Regions from separate parts of the Clostridium sp. HCP1S3_C6 genome, predicted to be linked through region 3. Evidence: predicted binding sites of a transcription regulator. Region 3 holds the regulator's gene; each other region holds the start of a gene.
What was found. Region 3 encodes HrcA, which represses chaperone genes, less so after heat shock. Its sites were predicted from a motif close to TGTTAGCACTCNNNNNNNNNGAGTGCTAACA; they were not measured.
Positions count from the first base shown of each region.

Region 1: ACTNAO_RS01185 (Hsp20/alpha crystallin family protein) is a predicted target of HrcA. The motif match lies at 3,808-3,838, and genes of this name have one in related genera.
Region 2: groES (co-chaperone GroES) is a predicted target of HrcA. The motif match lies at 3,524-3,554, and genes of this name have one in related genera.

Region 1 covers NZ_JBQHRN010000002.1:22,907-28,542, reverse strand. Annotated here, with positions in the region: gene ACTNAO_RS01205 (ABC transporter permease) at 1-692, shown strand, start outside; gene ACTNAO_RS01200 (ABC transporter ATP-binding protein) at 708-1,412, shown strand; gene ACTNAO_RS01195 (hypothetical protein) at 1,563-1,724, shown strand; gene ACTNAO_RS01190 (potassium/proton antiporter) at 1,887-3,299, shown strand; gene ACTNAO_RS01185 (Hsp20/alpha crystallin family protein) at 3,976-4,440, shown strand; gene asnS (asparagine--tRNA ligase) at 4,613-5,636, opposite strand, start outside.
Region 2 covers NZ_JBQHRN010000022.1:13,218-18,853, forward strand. Annotated here, with positions in the region: gene guaB (IMP dehydrogenase) at 1-641, opposite strand, end outside; gene ACTNAO_RS08760 (type II secretion system protein) at 969-1,382, opposite strand; gene groL (chaperonin GroEL) at 1,546-3,168, opposite strand; gene groES (co-chaperone GroES) at 3,187-3,471, opposite strand; gene ACTNAO_RS08775 (4Fe-4S dicluster domain-containing protein) at 3,827-5,317, opposite strand; gene ACTNAO_RS08780 (DNA-3-methyladenine glycosylase family protein) at 5,526-5,636, opposite strand, start outside.
Region 3 covers NZ_JBQHRN010000027.1:11,928-17,563, reverse strand. Annotated here, with positions in the region: gene dnaK (molecular chaperone DnaK) at 1-1,672, opposite strand, end outside; gene grpE (nucleotide exchange factor GrpE) at 1,732-2,349, opposite strand; gene hrcA (heat-inducible transcriptional repressor HrcA) at 2,368-3,396, opposite strand; gene hemW (radical SAM family heme chaperone HemW) at 3,572-4,696, opposite strand; gene lepA (translation elongation factor 4) at 4,975-5,636, opposite strand, start outside.

The DNA of each region.
Region 1 (5,636 bases), on a different contig from region 3:
TTAATAAAAAAGTTGGAGATATTGTAACTATTGAATTAAATGGTAAATCAAATGATTTAGAGATAATTGGAACTTATGATGGTAAGCTTTTTAACATGGGATATACGATGTTTATGAAAAATTCTACTCTTGAAAATGAATTTGGAATGAAGGGCAGACAAGAATTAGTGTTTTCTACTACAAGAAACGCAGAAGATGTTAAAAATGATTTGAAATTTCTTACAAAGAAGTATGGTGTAAATATATCTACTAAAAATGAAATTAAAAAAATAGATGAAGAAAACAATCAAATGGTTATAAATGTTTTATCAATATTTTCATATATGTCAATAATAATTGCGGCTCTTGGTATTTTAAATAATATAATAATAGGATTTTTACAAAGAAAGAGGGAACTTGCAGTATTAACATCTATAGGAATGTCTAATGGAAGAAGAAATTTAATGCTTGTGTTTGAATCAATATTATCTGTAATGTGGTCATTTGTAATAACCATGCCATTATGTATATTAATAATGAAACTTGTAAGTAGATTTTCAAATGTAATAAAATTACCTTTAGAAGCTAAAATGGACTTTAGCATTGTACCACAATACTTAATTGGAACATTAATAATTATTTTAATTGCTACATTACCAGTAATATTTAAAAATAGAAAGCTATCAATAATAAGTGAATTAAAATATGAATAATTGGGGGAAAAGCATATGAGTATAATAAGTGTTAAAAATTTAAATAAATCATTTCAAGTGGGAAAAGAAAAAGTACATGTATTAAAGGATATAAATTTAGAAATACAAAAAGGAGAGTTTATATCAATAATGGGACCTTCTGGTGGAGGTAAATCTACATTACTTTATCTTTTAGGTGGTCTTGATAAGCCTACATCAGGTAAGGTTATACTTGATAATAAAGATTTAGGCAAAATAAAGCAAAAGGAAATGAGCAAAATAAGAAGAACTAAAGTAGGTTTTGTATTTCAATTTTATAATTTGGTACCTAATTTGTCAGTAGAAGATAATATAATGCTTCCTATTATATTAGATGGCAAGAAAGTAAGGGATTATAAAGATAAGCTTGAAGAAATACTTGATATTATAGGAATGAAAGAAAAAAGAAAAATGACTCCAAGAGAACTTTCAGGAGGTCAGCAACAGAGAGTTGCTATAGCAAGGGCTTTAGTTTTTGATCCTGATATAATATTCCTAGATGAACCTATTGGTAATCTAGATTCAAAAACTGGGACAGATATTATGCAATTATTTAAAAAGATTAATAAACAATATGGTAAAACATTAGTTCAAGTAACTCATTCATATGAATCAGCTCTTTATGGAACATCTATTGTAAAACTTATAGACGGACAAATTGTTGGAAGAGAAGAAGTAGTAGATGAAAGCGAAGCATCATAGCAAATAATAAAAGCAGTTTATGATTTTTGTCATAAACTGCTTTTATTTGCTTAATAGCATTTAACAATAAGATTAATAAGATTTTACAATTGCTTGTATATGAATTTTACATTATTTTATTATCATAATCTTGTAAGAGGGGTGAGGAAGATGCCAGGAAAAACCTTTTTATCAACTATAATTGTTGCGTTTATTGCTGCATTGTTATTTATATGTATTCTCAATATTATATGTGGCAAAAGCAATTCAGAAAACAGTGGTATAGCAATTGGGAGAGAAGTTACTTTTTCAAACTGTAGTTTTACGAAGTAGAATTATCTTTTAATAATAGATAGTTCTATTTTTATTTATTAATTTAAAAATAATATTAATAAATAAAATTATTTAATATTATTAGAAATTTTGACAAAAATATTTAAGAGTATAGGTATATAATATATAATTACTATATATACAAAAAATGGGGTGATAACTTTGGAGTTTAATTTATTTCTTTGTGCAATAGTAATATTAAGTTGTATACTTGCTAATAAGTTTTCATATAAATTTGGAGTACCTTCATTAGTATTATTTATGATAATAGGTATGATATTTGGAGCAGATGGAATATTTAAGATAAATTATGATAATTATGATATTACAGAAAAAGTTTGTTCAATAGCACTTATATTTATAATGTTTTATAGTGGATTTTGTACTAAGTGGAAAGTGGCAAAAAGTGTTGCTAAAGAATCAATACTTTTATCTACTTTAGGTGTTTTTGGTACTGCATTTCTTGTATTCTTATTTTGCCATTATGTTTTATCTTTTAGCTATATAGAATCATTTTTAATAGGAGCAGTATTAAGTCCTACCGATGCAGCATCTGTATTTTCTATACTTAGATCAAAAAAATTGAACTTAAAAGATAACACAGCATCCATTTTAGAACTTGAAAGTGGAAGTAATGATCCTATAGCTTATATGCTTGTGATAATTGGATTAAGTTTTTTAAACAATGATAGTAATATTTCTATTTTACCTTTAATATTTAAGCAGATTTTCTTTGGTATATTAATAGGAATAGTAATTGCCATAATGAGCATTTATGTAATGAAAAGGGTAAAAAGAATTAATGATGAATTAGATAGTATATTTGTTATAGCTATAGCATTAATGTCTTTTGCTTTGTCTGTGATGATAGATGGAAATGGATATTTAAGCGTTTATATTACAGGAATATTGCTAGGAAACAGTTCTATAGGTAATAAGATAAATTTAGTTCATTTTTTTGACGGAATTACAGGCTTATCTCAGATATTAATATTTTTCTTGTTAGGATTACTTGCAAATCCTCATGAGATACCAGGAATTTTTTTAATAGGAGTTTATATTTGTATATTTTTAACATTAATAGCAAGACCAGCAGTAGTATTTGTTATATTAAAAATATTTAAATGTAGTAATGATAAATGTATGCTTGTATCGTGGTCTGGACTTAGAGGTGCATCATCTATTGTTTTTTCAATTATGATAATAGCAAGTAATACATCTATTCAAAACAATATATATCATATAGTTTTGTTAGTTGCATTTATGTCAGTTCTAATTCAAGGATCTCTTTTATCATTGGTTGCTTCTAAATTGAATATGGTGGATGAAAAATTTGATATTAGAAAAACATTTAACGACTATCAAGAAGAATCAGATATGACATTAATGAGGGTGTTTATTCCTAATGGACATCATTGGCAAAATAAAACTTTACAAGAAATACAATTACCAAAAGATTCATTAGCTTTGATGATAAAGAGAGGCGATGAAAATATTATCCCAAGAGGTAGAAGTAAGATAAAAGAAAATGATATAGTTGTTATTTATAATAGCAATAAAAAAGTTGCAAGCTAAGTTTTATATTAGCTGCAACTTTTTATATAAATATATATTAATTTGCTAATAATGTATATGCACCTAAAGCAATAAAAGTTAAAAGAGCAGTTACAGCAAAAATCATATTAAACATCTCCTTTCTAAAAATTCCTTTTGTCTTTTCTTATGATAATAGTATATATTGAAAAAAATTATTCCTAAATATTATTTAAGTAATAGTTTAATTTAATTATGATTTCTTTTACTTTAAATTTAGTTTAAAATAAGGTAATGAATTCCATGAGCTTTACATGTAATTAAGATTTTTTAGCAAAACAAAAAGATGCAGATAATGAGGAGAATCTGCATCTTTTCTTAGGGGATAAATAAAATATGAGAAACATTTTTTAAATATTTACTAGGGGGAGTAAGTATTTAAATGTATTTTTGTTTCTGTCTATGATTATATTATTAAACAGTTTGCTTAAATCTACCTTAAAATATATATTAGATTTAAAAAAAAGTGAAAGTATATAAAAAATAGAAAAATTAGCACTCACCACTTGACAGTGCTAATAAAGAGTGTTATAACATAGTTAAGAACAAAGGAAGGGAACAATAAAAAGGATAGAAAATCCTGTGAAGTTCTTGAAACATCCCTGTTCCAAAAAAAACAAGGTAAACAATATATGTTTATGAAAAGGAGAGATGACTTATGTTAATGCCTAGTATTTTTGGAGAAAATTTGTTTGATGATTTCTTTAATGATTTCCCATTCTACGAAGATAAAGATATGAAGAATGTAGAAAAGAAATTATATGGAAAGAAAGCTAATAGAATTATGAAAACTGATATTAAAGAAAAAGAAGATGGCTATGAAATAGAGATGGATCTACCAGGATTCACAAAAGAAGAAATTAAGGCTAGTCTTGAAAATGGATATTTAACTATCAGTGCAGCAAAAGGTCTAGATAAGGACGAAAAAGAAAAGGATAGTGGTCATTATATTAGAAAGGAACGTTATACAGGAGCATGTGAAAGAAGCTTTTATGTAGGAGATGCCTTAAAAGAAGAAGATATTAAAGGTGAATTTAAACATGGTATCTTGAAATTATTTGTTCCTAAGAAAGAAGCAAAACCAGAAGTAGAAAATAAGAAATATATTGCCATTGAAGGATAATGACATATAAGTAAAAAAGAAAAGAGGCGATAAATATGTCAGATAAAAATCCAAAGCATCCTTTAAAGAAAAAACAAGCAAAGGCAAAAGCTAAAAAGAAAAATATTTATGAATAATATACAAATAAAAAAATTGCGAACTCAGCATTTAAGCTAGTTCGCAATTTTTTTTATTAAAATTCTGATTGACCTGTTGTTCTTGGGAATGGAAGAACGTCTCTTATGTTAGACATACCAGTTATATACATAATAAGTCTTTCAAAACCAAGACCAAATCCAGCATGTTTTGTTTCTCCGTATTTTCTAAGTTCTAGATACCACCAATAATCCTCTTCTTTAAGTCCAAGTTCAGCCATTCTTTTCTTTAATACATCAAGTCTCTCTTCTCTTTGGCTTCCTCCAATAATCTCTCCTATTCCTGGAACTAAACAGTCTGCTGCAGCAACAGTTTTATTGTCATCATTTATTCTCATGTAGAATGCTTTAATATCCTTTGGATAGTCAGTAACAAATACTGGCTTTTTAAAGTGTTCTTCAGTTAAGTATCTTTCGTGTTCAGTTTGAAGGTCTATACCCCATTCAACTGGATAGTCAAAATCTTTTTTAGCTTTCTTTAATATTTCAACAGCTTCTGTATAAGTAACTCTTCCAAAATCTGAAGATACAACATGATTTAGTCTGTCAAGTAAGCCCTTATCAACAAATTTATTGAAAAATTCCATTTCTTCTGGGCATTCATTCATAACGTATTTTATAACATACTTTAACATTGCTTCTGCAAGATCCATATCATCTGCAAGGTCTGCAAATGCAATTTCAGGTTCAACCATCCAGAATTCAGCAGCATGTCTAGCTGTATTTGAATTTTCTGCTCTAAATGTTGGACCAAATGTGTATACATTTCTAAAAGCTAATGCAAAACATTCAGCATTTAATTGACCTGATACAGTAAGATTTGTTTCCTTACCAAAGAAATCTTGTTTGTAATCAATATTTCCATCTTCTGTAGTTGGGGCATTATTAAGAGGTAAAGTTGTTACTTGGAACATTTCACCTGCACCTTCACAGTCACTTCCTGTAAGTATTGGAGTATTTGTATATACAAAACCTTGATCTTGGAAGAACTTATGTATAGCATAAGCAGCTACTGAACGAACTCTAAATGTAGCGGAAAAAGCATTACTTCTAGGTCTTAAA
Region 2 (5,636 bases), on a different contig from region 3:
CCTTTAGAATCCTTTGCAGCATTTGGATATGCTTTAGTCTTTTCGATATCTTTAATAGTAATTAATCCTTTAAGATTTCCTTCATTATCTACTAAAGGTAACTTTTCAATCTTATGTTTCTTTAAAATTTCTTTTGCTTCTTCAATTGTAGTATTTTCTGGAGCAGTAACTAAATTTTCTTTAGTCATAACATCTCCAATTTTTTTAGAAAAATCTGTTTCAAAAGTCGTATCTCTGTTTGTAAGAATTCCAACTAGTTTTCCGTTAACTGTTATAGGAACTCCTGATATTCTATATTGAGCCATTAAATCTTCAGCATCTTGAAGTGTTTGTTCTGGTGTTAAGAATATAGGATCTGTAATTACTCCATTTTCTTGTCTTTTTACCTTATCAACTTCTTTTGCCTGCTCTTCTATTGTCATATTTTTATGTATAACGCCTATGCCACCTTCTCTAGCCATTGCAATTGCCATCTTAGATTCAGTAACTGTATCCATTCCTGCACTTATCATTGGTATGTTTAAAGCAATTGTCTTTGTAAGATTAGTTTTTAAGGAAACCTCTCTTGGTAGTATTTCTGATTTGTTAGGCATTAACAAAACATCATCGAAAGTATAACCTTGTTTTAAAATTGTTGCCATAAAAAATATCCTCCCTTTTGAAACTTATTTATTTTTTGTTTACTTTTTTAATAAAGCATACCAAAAAAATCCTATTTTTGCATATAAAAAAAACGACATAGTCGATTAATGTATAGTATGCCATTGATTAATTAATAAAAAAATAAAATTTTAGCATGCTAAATCAAAATACAGATTATCTGTATTTTGAGTTTTCAAATTAAATTTATTATAATGTATCAATTTGTCAAAGTCAATAGAATACAAATGTAAAATTGAATTTTGACATATAAAAATCAATTAAAAAACAATAAATATCAGAAAAACATTGTAATTTATCATTATTTTTTATGGCATGCAAACTTTATCATTTTCAACTTTAAAATCTTGTTTACCTTCTACAATTTTTTGAAGTTCTCCATATGTTAATGTATCATCTACATTATCAATATAATTATCATCATTATCCTTATCAAGTTTTAAATAGTTACTATCAATAATTTTGTTTTTAAATGTCTTATAAGTATCATCCTCTTTTATTTGTTCTGCTTTATTGAAGTTATATGTTTGAGCAGCCATAACAACTTCCCTAGCCCCTACTAAAGCTTTTGTTTTTTTAGCCTCTTCAATATAACCTGCTATCTTAGGAATAGATACTGCAGATAAAATAGCTACTATTGCCATTACAGCTATAAGTTCAACTAATGTAAATCCTCTTTTTACGACTTTATTATTATTTAGTGGAAATATTTCTTTTTTCATATCAATTACTCCTTAATAATTATATTTTCCTTACGGATATTATAATTATTACCACTTATTCAATTTTTATAATATTGTCCACTAATTTTTTTATAAAAAGCTATAGCAAAAAGGCTATGCACTTTTTATGCATAGCCTATATAATTATTTTTCTTATTTAATTTTAGTACATTCCTTCCATTCCTGGAGCACCTGCTGGCATTTGAGGTTCCTTTGATGGAATTTCTGCTACTGCTGCTTCTGTTGTTAAGAATGTAGCTGCAACTGATGCTGCATTTTGAAGTGCTGATCTTGTAACCTTAGTTGGATCAACAATTCCACCCTTAACCATATCTATATATTGATCGTGAAGGGCATCATATCCCATTCCAGCTTCACTATTCTTTATCTTATCTATTATTACTGATCCTTCAAGACCTGCATTAAATGCAATTTGTCTCATTGGTTCTTCTAATGCTCTTACTATAATGTTTATACCAACTTGAGTATCAGGTACATCAGATTTTAATTTAGCTACTTCATTTATTATATTAACATATGCAGTACCACCACCTGCTACTATACCTTCTTCAACTGCTGCTTTAGTTGCATTTAAAGCATCTTCTATTCTTAATTTTCTTTCTTTAAGTTCTGTTTCTGTAGCTGCTCCTACTTTAACAACAGCAACTCCACCTGCAAGTTTTGCAAGTCTTTCTTGTAATTTTTCTCTATCAAATTCTGAAGTAGTTTCTTCTATTTGATTCTTAATTTGGCTAACTCTTTCTTTTATTTCTACAGAGTTTCCTTTACCATTAACTATAGTAGTATGTTCTTTAGTTACTTTTACACTATCTGCCTGTCCTAACATATCTAAAGTTACATCTTTAAGTTCTCTTCCAAGTTCTTCTGAAATAACTTCACCACCAGTTAAAATAGCTATATCTTGAAGCATTTCTTTTCTTCTATCACCAAAACCTGGAGCTTTTACAGCAACACATGTAAATGTTCCTCTTAATTTATTAACTACTAATGTTTGAAGAGCTTCACCTTCAACATCTTCAGCTATTATTAGAAGCTTCTTGCCACCTTGAACTATTTGTTCTAATAATGGTAATATTTCTTGAATATTTGAAATCTTCTTGTCAACTATTAATATATATGGGTTATCAAGATTTGCTTCCATCTTTTCAAGATCTGTTGACATGTAAGCTGATACATATCCTCTATCAAATTCCATACCTTCAACTACATCAAGTTCAGTTCCCATTGATTTAGATTCTTCTATAGTAATAACACCTTCGTTACCTACTTTTTCCATAGCATCTGATATTAATTTACCTATATTTTCATCTGCAGCTGAAACTGATGCAACTCTTGCTATATCTTCTTTTCCATCAACTTTTTTAGAAATCTTTTTAATTTCTTCTACTGCCTTTTCTACAGCCATGTTAATACCATTTCTAAGAAGCATTGGATTAGCTCCTGCAGTTACATTTTTAAGTCCTTCTCTTATAATTGCTTGTGCTAAAAGTGTTGCTGTAGTAGTACCATCACCTGCTACATCATTTGTCTTTGTTGCAACTTCTTTTACAAGTTGTGCTCCCATGTTTTCGTATGGATCTTCAAGTTCAATTTCTCTTGCTATAGAAACACCATCATTTGTTATAAGTGGAGCTCCAAACTTCTTATCTAAAACAACGTTTCTTCCTTTAGGACCTAAAGTTACCTTTACAGTATCTGCTAATTTATCAACACCAACTTGCATTGCTCTTCTTGCATCTTCACTAAATTTAATCATTTTTGCCATAATATAATTACCTCCTAATTATTCAACTATTGCTAATATATCTTCTTGTTTAAGTATAGTATATTCTTCTCCAGCTACCTTAACTTCATTTCCTGCATATTTAGAATATAAAACTTTATCGCCAACTTTAACTTCCATTTCAACTCTTTTACCATCAACTATTGCACCAGGACCTACTGCAACTACTTCAGCTTCTTGTGGTCTTTCTTTTGCAGCTCCAGTTAAAACTATACCGCTTTTAGTTTTTTCCTCTGCCTCTAACTTTTTAATTACTACTCTTTCTCCAAGTGGTTTAATATTCATTAAAATTCCCTCCTTAAATTTTATATATATTATTAATTTATTATTTTTCATTTGTTAGCACTCACTCCATTAGAGTGCTAATACAATTATTATAATATATCTTCATGATATTTTATTCAAATAATACAATATATATTATACCCTCAATTTAGCCGATTATATGCTATTTCCTAAAAATATTGCAATATTACTCACTTTTTCTAAATAATTCTTTATTATAAATAATTAATTGTTACTTCAATAGTATATTTAATCAAAATACCAACCCACTTAATCTTAAGAATTAATTTTATAAAAAAAGTGCTACCAATTACATAAATAATTGATAACACTAAAATTTATATATAAGGCTTGTTTACTTTTCTAAGTTTATACCAGTAAATTCTTCAATTTTTTCATCAGCTAAAACTGATTTTCTTGATGCCTGCATATTTTCTTTCATGAATTTTCCCTTTGCTTTCATTGTAGGTGTTATTTTAGATGCACCATTTATGCAACCACCTTCACACATCATACCTTCAATAAAGTTTCCTGGCATTTTTCCTACTTTGGCCATAGTCATTGTTCTTTTAATTTCATCAGGTCCAGATGCCTTAACAGGTTTAAATTCTATATCTATGTTCTTATCCTTAACATAGTTTTGTATAGCTGCAGTAAGACCACCTAAGGCTCCAAAACCTCTACCAAATGTTGATGCTTCATCTACTACTTCATCTTCACATTCTGCCGGATTTATGTCAAAAGCTTCAAATAACGCAGCTAATTCTTCAAATGTTATTACATAATCAGTTGAATCTTTTAAATTTTTCTTAGCAGCTTCACTCTTTTTAGCTGTACAAGGTCCTATAAACACAACCTTAGCATCCTTGTCTTTCATCTTTATATATCTTCCTGCTGCAACCATAGGTGATACAGTTCCTGATATTCTATCTACCTGATCTGGGAATACCTTTTCTATATATGAATGGAATCCAGGGCAACATGAATTTGTCATGTACTTATCTCCTCTTTCCATTCTTTCTACAAATTCATTACTTTCATGAACAGTTACTGCATCTGCTCCACATGCAGCTTCAACCATATCTACAAAGCCTAATTTTTTAATTGCATTTTTTATTTGTCCATATTTTACCTTCATTCCAAATTGACCAGCTATTGCAGGTGCAACTGTTGCATATATCTTTTCCTTATTTGATAATGCCTTTGCAACAGGAACAATTAAACTCTTATCTGAAATAGCACCGAATGGACATGCAGCCATACATGCACCACAATTAATACATTTACTTTCATCTATTTTAGATCTTCTAGTTTCTTTATCTATTTCTAATGCTCCAGTTGGACAGACAACCTTACATGGTCTCATAACTTCTGCTATAGCATTGTATGGACAAGCTTTTTTACACATACCACATTCTTTACATATTTCATAATTTATAAACGCTCTTCCATTAATATAGCTTATAGCACCAAAGTTACAAGCTTCTTGACATTTATGGGCCACACAATTTCTACAAGAATCTGTAACAGAATACTTATTTATTGGACATTTATCACAAGCTGATTCTATTACATACATTATCTGTTCATTTTCTTTTATATCTATTAAATTCTTATTTTCACTATCTCCATTTGCTAAAAATCCTGCTGCAAGTTTTGCTCTTTCTAAAACTATTGCTCTTTCCTTATATACGCAACATCTATAGTGGGCTACATCGCCTTTTATTACTTCGTAAGGAATCTTTTCTATATTTTCTTCTGTAACTAAATCCTTCATTGCTAATTTTGCAACTTCTGTCAAAACTTCATGTTTTAATTTACTCAAACGATTTTCAAACTCAAACATTATTTTCCTCCATATTATTTTTTCACCACACATTATATAGATTGTTATAAAAATAACAATCTATACATATTATAACATACTTTAAAAGTAAAATAATGCATATATGGAGTTTTTAATTTATTTTTAGCTTTTTCTTCCAAACAATATACTTTTTATACTGTATACTTTACTTTATTAATAAATTAATAATTATATTTAAATAAAAATGTTAATCTATATTTATCCTATTTTCCCTTGCATTATAAAATAGGTATTGCTGAGCAAATCCAGATAATTCTTTAAATTTATTTCTAGCAAAAATTCTTATTTTATTTAGGGA
Region 3 (5,636 bases):
TCTTTATAGCTTCAGTATCATCACCATCTTTAACCTTCTTAACTTCTTCAAGTTTAGCTTCTATCTTAGCTTTGTCATCTGCAGATACCTTATCACCAAGTTCTTTTAATGAACTTTCAGTTTGATAAATTATTTGTTCAGCATTATTATGAACTTCTATTTTTTCTTTTCTCTTCTTATCTTCATCTGCGTATTTAGCAGCTTCATCTACTGCCTTTTGAACTTCTTCATCACTAAGATTAGTTGAAGCAGTAATTGTAATGTTAGCTTCCTTACCTGTTCCCTTATCAAGAGCTGATACTTTAACAATACCATTTGCATCTATATCAAATGTTACTTCGATTTGAGGAATTCCTCTTGGAGCTGGTGCTATTCCTGAAAGATTAAATCTTCCAAGGCTCTTATTATCAGCAGCCATTTGTCTTTCACCTTGTAATACGTTTATATCAACTGAAGTTTGATTATCTGCATAAGTTGAGAATATTTGACTCTTCTTTGTTGGAATTGTTGTATTTCTTTCTATTAATGGAGTTGAAATACCACCTGCTGTTTCAATACCAAGTGTTAATGGAGTTACATCAAGTAATAATACATCTTTAACTTCTCCTGTTAATACACCTGCTTGAATAGCTGCACCTATTGCAACACATTCATCTGGATTAACTCCCTTTGATGGTTCTTTTCCAGTAAAGTTTTTAACAGCTTCAACAACTGCTGGAATTCTTGTAGAACCACCTACTAATATTACTTTGTCTACATCATTAATTGAAAGACTAGCATCTGCTAAAGCTTTCTTCATTGGTTCTATTGATCTTTGAACTAAATCAGCAGTTAATTCATTGAATTTAGCTCTAGTAAGATTCATATCTATATGTTTTGGACCTGTAGCATCTGCTGTAATAAATGGTAAGTTAATATTTGTTTGAGTTGAAGAAGATAATTCTATTTTAGCTTTTTCAGCTGCTTCTTTTAATCTTTGAAGAGCCATTTTATCATTTCTTAAATCAATACCATTTTCTGATTTAAATGTATCAGCTATATAATCCATTATCTTATTATCAAAGTCATCTCCACCAAGTCTTGTATCACCATTTGTTGCTAAAACTTCAAATACACCATCACCAAGTTCAAGTATAGATACATCAAATGTACCTCCACCTAAATCATAAACTAATATCTTTTCATTTTGTTCTGTTTTATCAAGACCATATGCAAGTGAAGCTGCTGTTGGTTCATTTATAATTCTTAAAACTTCAAGTCCTGCTATTTTACCTGCATCTTTAGTTGCTTGTCTTTGAGCATCATTAAAATATGCTGGTACAGTAATTACTGCTTGAGTAACTTTTTCTCCTAAATAACTTTCAGCATCAGATTTAATTTTTTGAAGTATCATTGCTGAAATTTCTTGTGGAGAATATTCTTTATCATCAATTTTAGTTTTATGACTAGTTCCCATTTCTCTTTTAATTGAAATTATTGTTTTGTCTGGATTTGTAATTGCCTGTCTTTTTGCAACTTGACCTACTAATCTTTCACCATCTGCTTGGAAAGATACAACTGATGGAGTAGTTCTAGATCCTTCTGAGTTTGCTATTACAACTGGTTCTCCACCTTCCATAACAGCTACACATGAATTTGTTGTTCCTAAATCAATACCTATAATTTTTCCCATGATTATTCCTCCTAATCTTATATATTAATCTTTATTTTTTTACTTAATTATTAAATATTTTAATTTGCAACCTTAACAACTGAATGTCTAATTACCTTTTCGCCTCTCTTGTATCCTTTCATAAATACTTCAGCTACTTGGTTTTTATCAAAATTTTCATCTTCTACATGCATTACTGCTTGATGAAGATTTGGATCAAAGTCCTTTGATGCATCTATTTCTTCTACTCCCAATTTTTCAAAAGCTGATTGAAGTCCTTTTATAGTCATTTCAATTCCTTTTTTAAGGTCCTCAAAATTTCCTTCTGCTAAAATTGCTCTTTCTAAGTTATCAGCTACTGGAAGTATTTCTTTAAGTACATCTACACATGCATCTGTGTAAATTCCTTCTTTTTCTTTTGCTGTTCTTTTTCTAAAATTATCATATTCAGCTGTTTGTCTTAAAAGTCTATCTTTTAATGTTTGAACTTCATTTGTAAGTTTTTTTACTTCATCTTTACTTTTTCTAAGCATAGTAAATGTATCCTCTGAATTTTCTTTTGATTCATCCTCTTCATTATTTTCTGTATTTTCATTTAAGTTATTATCTTCATTTTCTATAACATTTTCTTCTTCAGAAACATTATCTTTTTCTAAATTTTCATCTTCTAACTTAACATCTTTTTCTTTATTAGTCATTAAAATTTCCCACCTCTTTTATAATCTTTGATTTTTTAATGTATCATTAAGTTCTTTCATAACTTGAGCCATTATTGCAATAACCTTTGAATAGTTAATTCTTCTAGGACCTATTAAACCAATTGTACCAATTGGACCATTTCCCATTGAATACTCTGCTGAAATAATACTGCAATTCTTTGCTTCTGGAAGATAATTTTCATCTCCAATTTTTATACTTATATCACCATTTGGTGCTAATAATTTTAATACATAATCTTTATTGTAGAGCAGATTAAGTATCTCTTTTGCATTGTCTATATCGTTGTATTCTGGATAATTAAATATGTTAGTAGTTCCCTCCATAAATATTTCTGATGTATCTTCTGACCTTAATGTTTCATAAAGTGCAGGAACTATTGCATTAAATATATCATCATAACCAGATAAATCAGATTTCATATTGTTTATTACTTCTAAATTTATTTCTTCAATTGTAAGATCAGCTAGCCTTTTGTTAAGAACTTGATTTATTATAAATAAATCTTTTTCATTTGGCATTGAGTTAATCTTTATTCTATGATTTTTTATAACTCCACTACTTGTTATTATCACTGAAACTAAATTATGATCATCCACTCTTATAAGTTGAACAGATTTAATACAACTCTTACGCATAGAAGGCGTTTGTACTATACATGTTAAATTAGTCAATTCAGATAAAAGACTACTTGCTTGCTTTACAATTTTATCAACTTCAAGCATAGCACAATCAATAACATATTTCTTTATTTGAAGTTCCTCATCATCTGATAATTTAGATTGTTTCATTAAGTTATCAACATATAACCTATATCCCTTACTTGATGGAATTCTTCCTGCAGATGTATGAGGCTGTTCTAGAAGTCCCATTTCTTCTAAATCTGACATTTCATTTCTTATTGTAGCAGGACCTACTCCTAAATCATACTTTTTAGCTATAGTCCTAGAACCTACAGGTTCACCTGTATTTATATAGTCATTTATTATAGCTTCTAAGATTTTTATTTTTCTCTTATCTATAGCCATAAACATCACCTCATTTTATTAGCACTCGTCATTCATGAGTGCTAATGACTATGCTTTTATAGTATTCTCAAAGATGATTTTTGTCAATGCATTATGGGTTTCTATATTTTCATTTTCTTAAGATATATATAATATTACTCTCTTTTTCTCTGTTTTTCTTAAAATTACTCCATTTTTAAAAAATAAATTCACACATTACTTCATTAGAAAATTCAATTCCTAAAGGTGTTAATTTTATTCTTTCATCTTTATCTAATAATAATCCTTTTTTTATATTATTATTTATTTGAGAGTTATATATACTATAAATATTCTTTTTAAATCTTCTTTCAAATTCAAGCTTTTCTATGCCTTCTATCATTCTTAATCCCATAAACATAAATTCTTCCATATTATCATTTAAATTATTAATATTTTCTATAATTTCTGTACTTTTATTATTATCTATTAAATGTATATATTCTTTTATATCCTGTACATTCTTAATTCTTTTTGAATCAATAAATGAACTGCTATATGCCCCAACTCCTAAGTATTCATTGCATTTCCAATATTGTATATTATGAAAACACCTTTTATTATCTTTTGCAAAATTAGATATTTCATACTGATTATACCCATTTAATTCTAATAATTCTTTTCCCTTATGATACATTTCTCTCTCTTGATCTTCATTAGGCAAATTCAATTTTTCATTTTCATAGTCCTTAAAAAAAGGAGTACCTTCTTCTATAATAAGACTGTACGCGGAAATATGCTCTGGTTTTAAATTAATAATTTCTTTTAGGCCATTAATGTAATTTTTTACACTTTGATTTGGGAGTCCAAACATTACATCTATATTTACATTATTAAAACCGTATTTCCTTATCTTTTGGTAGTTTTCCTTAAATTGTTCAAAAGTATGTATTCTACCTATAGATTTTAGTATATTATTATCTACTGATTGAAGTCCAATACTTATTCTATTAATATTGTATTTTTTTATAATTTTCAGTTTATTATCACTTATGGTTCCTGGATTACATTCTATAGTTTTTTCAGCATTTTCCTTAAAATTAAGCTTATCTAAACATTTAAGAAGTTTCTCTAAATCTCCTTCACTTAAATAACTTGGAGTACCTCCTCCTATAAAAAGACTCCTTATAATATATTTTGTTGCCTTCATATTAATTTCTTTTATTAGCGCATTAATATAATCACTCATAAGATTTTCTCTATTTGCAAAAGATGGGAAGTCACAGTATAAACATTTACTTTTACAAAAAGGAATATGCACATATAATGATAATTCTTTCATTTTTTTCTCCTAAAAAATTTTTCTCTTCTAAAAATAGATATCGCATTAGATTTTTAACCTCTAATGCGACAATTGTTATTAATGTTTATTATTTTTAAGTGTAGCCTCAATTATTTGTTTCATTAAGCTTCTATTCTTTCCTTGCCTCGCAAAAATTTTAATTTTAAGTAAGCCACAATTTCAAGTCATACACCTAACTTAATTATGCCAATGCTCTCTAGGCCCTAAATATTTGCTTTAAGCAAAGCGTAAAAGCACTTAATTATCTAATTTTTTATTTAATCAACTTTAAGAACAGCCATAAATGCCTCTTGTGGAACTTCAACAGATCCAACTTGTCTCATTCTCTTCTTTCCTTCTTTTTGCTTCTCTAGAAGCTTCTTCTTTCTTGAAATATCACCACCATAGCATTTTGCAAGTACGTCTTTTCTCATTGCTTTAATTGTTTCTCTTGCAATAATTTTAGAACCAATAGCTGCTTGTATTGGAATTTCAAAAAGCTGTCTTGGAATTATTTCCTTAAGCTTTTCTGCTATTGCTCTTCCCTTTGCATAAGCTCGCTCTTCTGGAACAATCATAGATAATGCATCTACAATATCCCCATTTAATAATATATCAAGTTTTACAAGTTTTGTTCTATTATAGCCTTTATGTTCATAATCAAGAGAAGCATATCCTCTTGTTCTTGATTTTAATGTATCAAAAAAATCGTATATTATTTCATTTAATGGCATATCATAATTAATTACAGCTCTAGTTTGTTCTATATATTGCATATCAATATATTTACCTCTTCTATCCTGACAAAGTTCCATTACTGTTCCTACATATTCTGTTGGTGTAATTATACTTGCTTTAACTATTGGCTCTTCCATATAATCAATTTCCGTTGCTTCTGGAAGATTAGTTGGATTTGTTATTTCAAGCACTTCCCCATCAG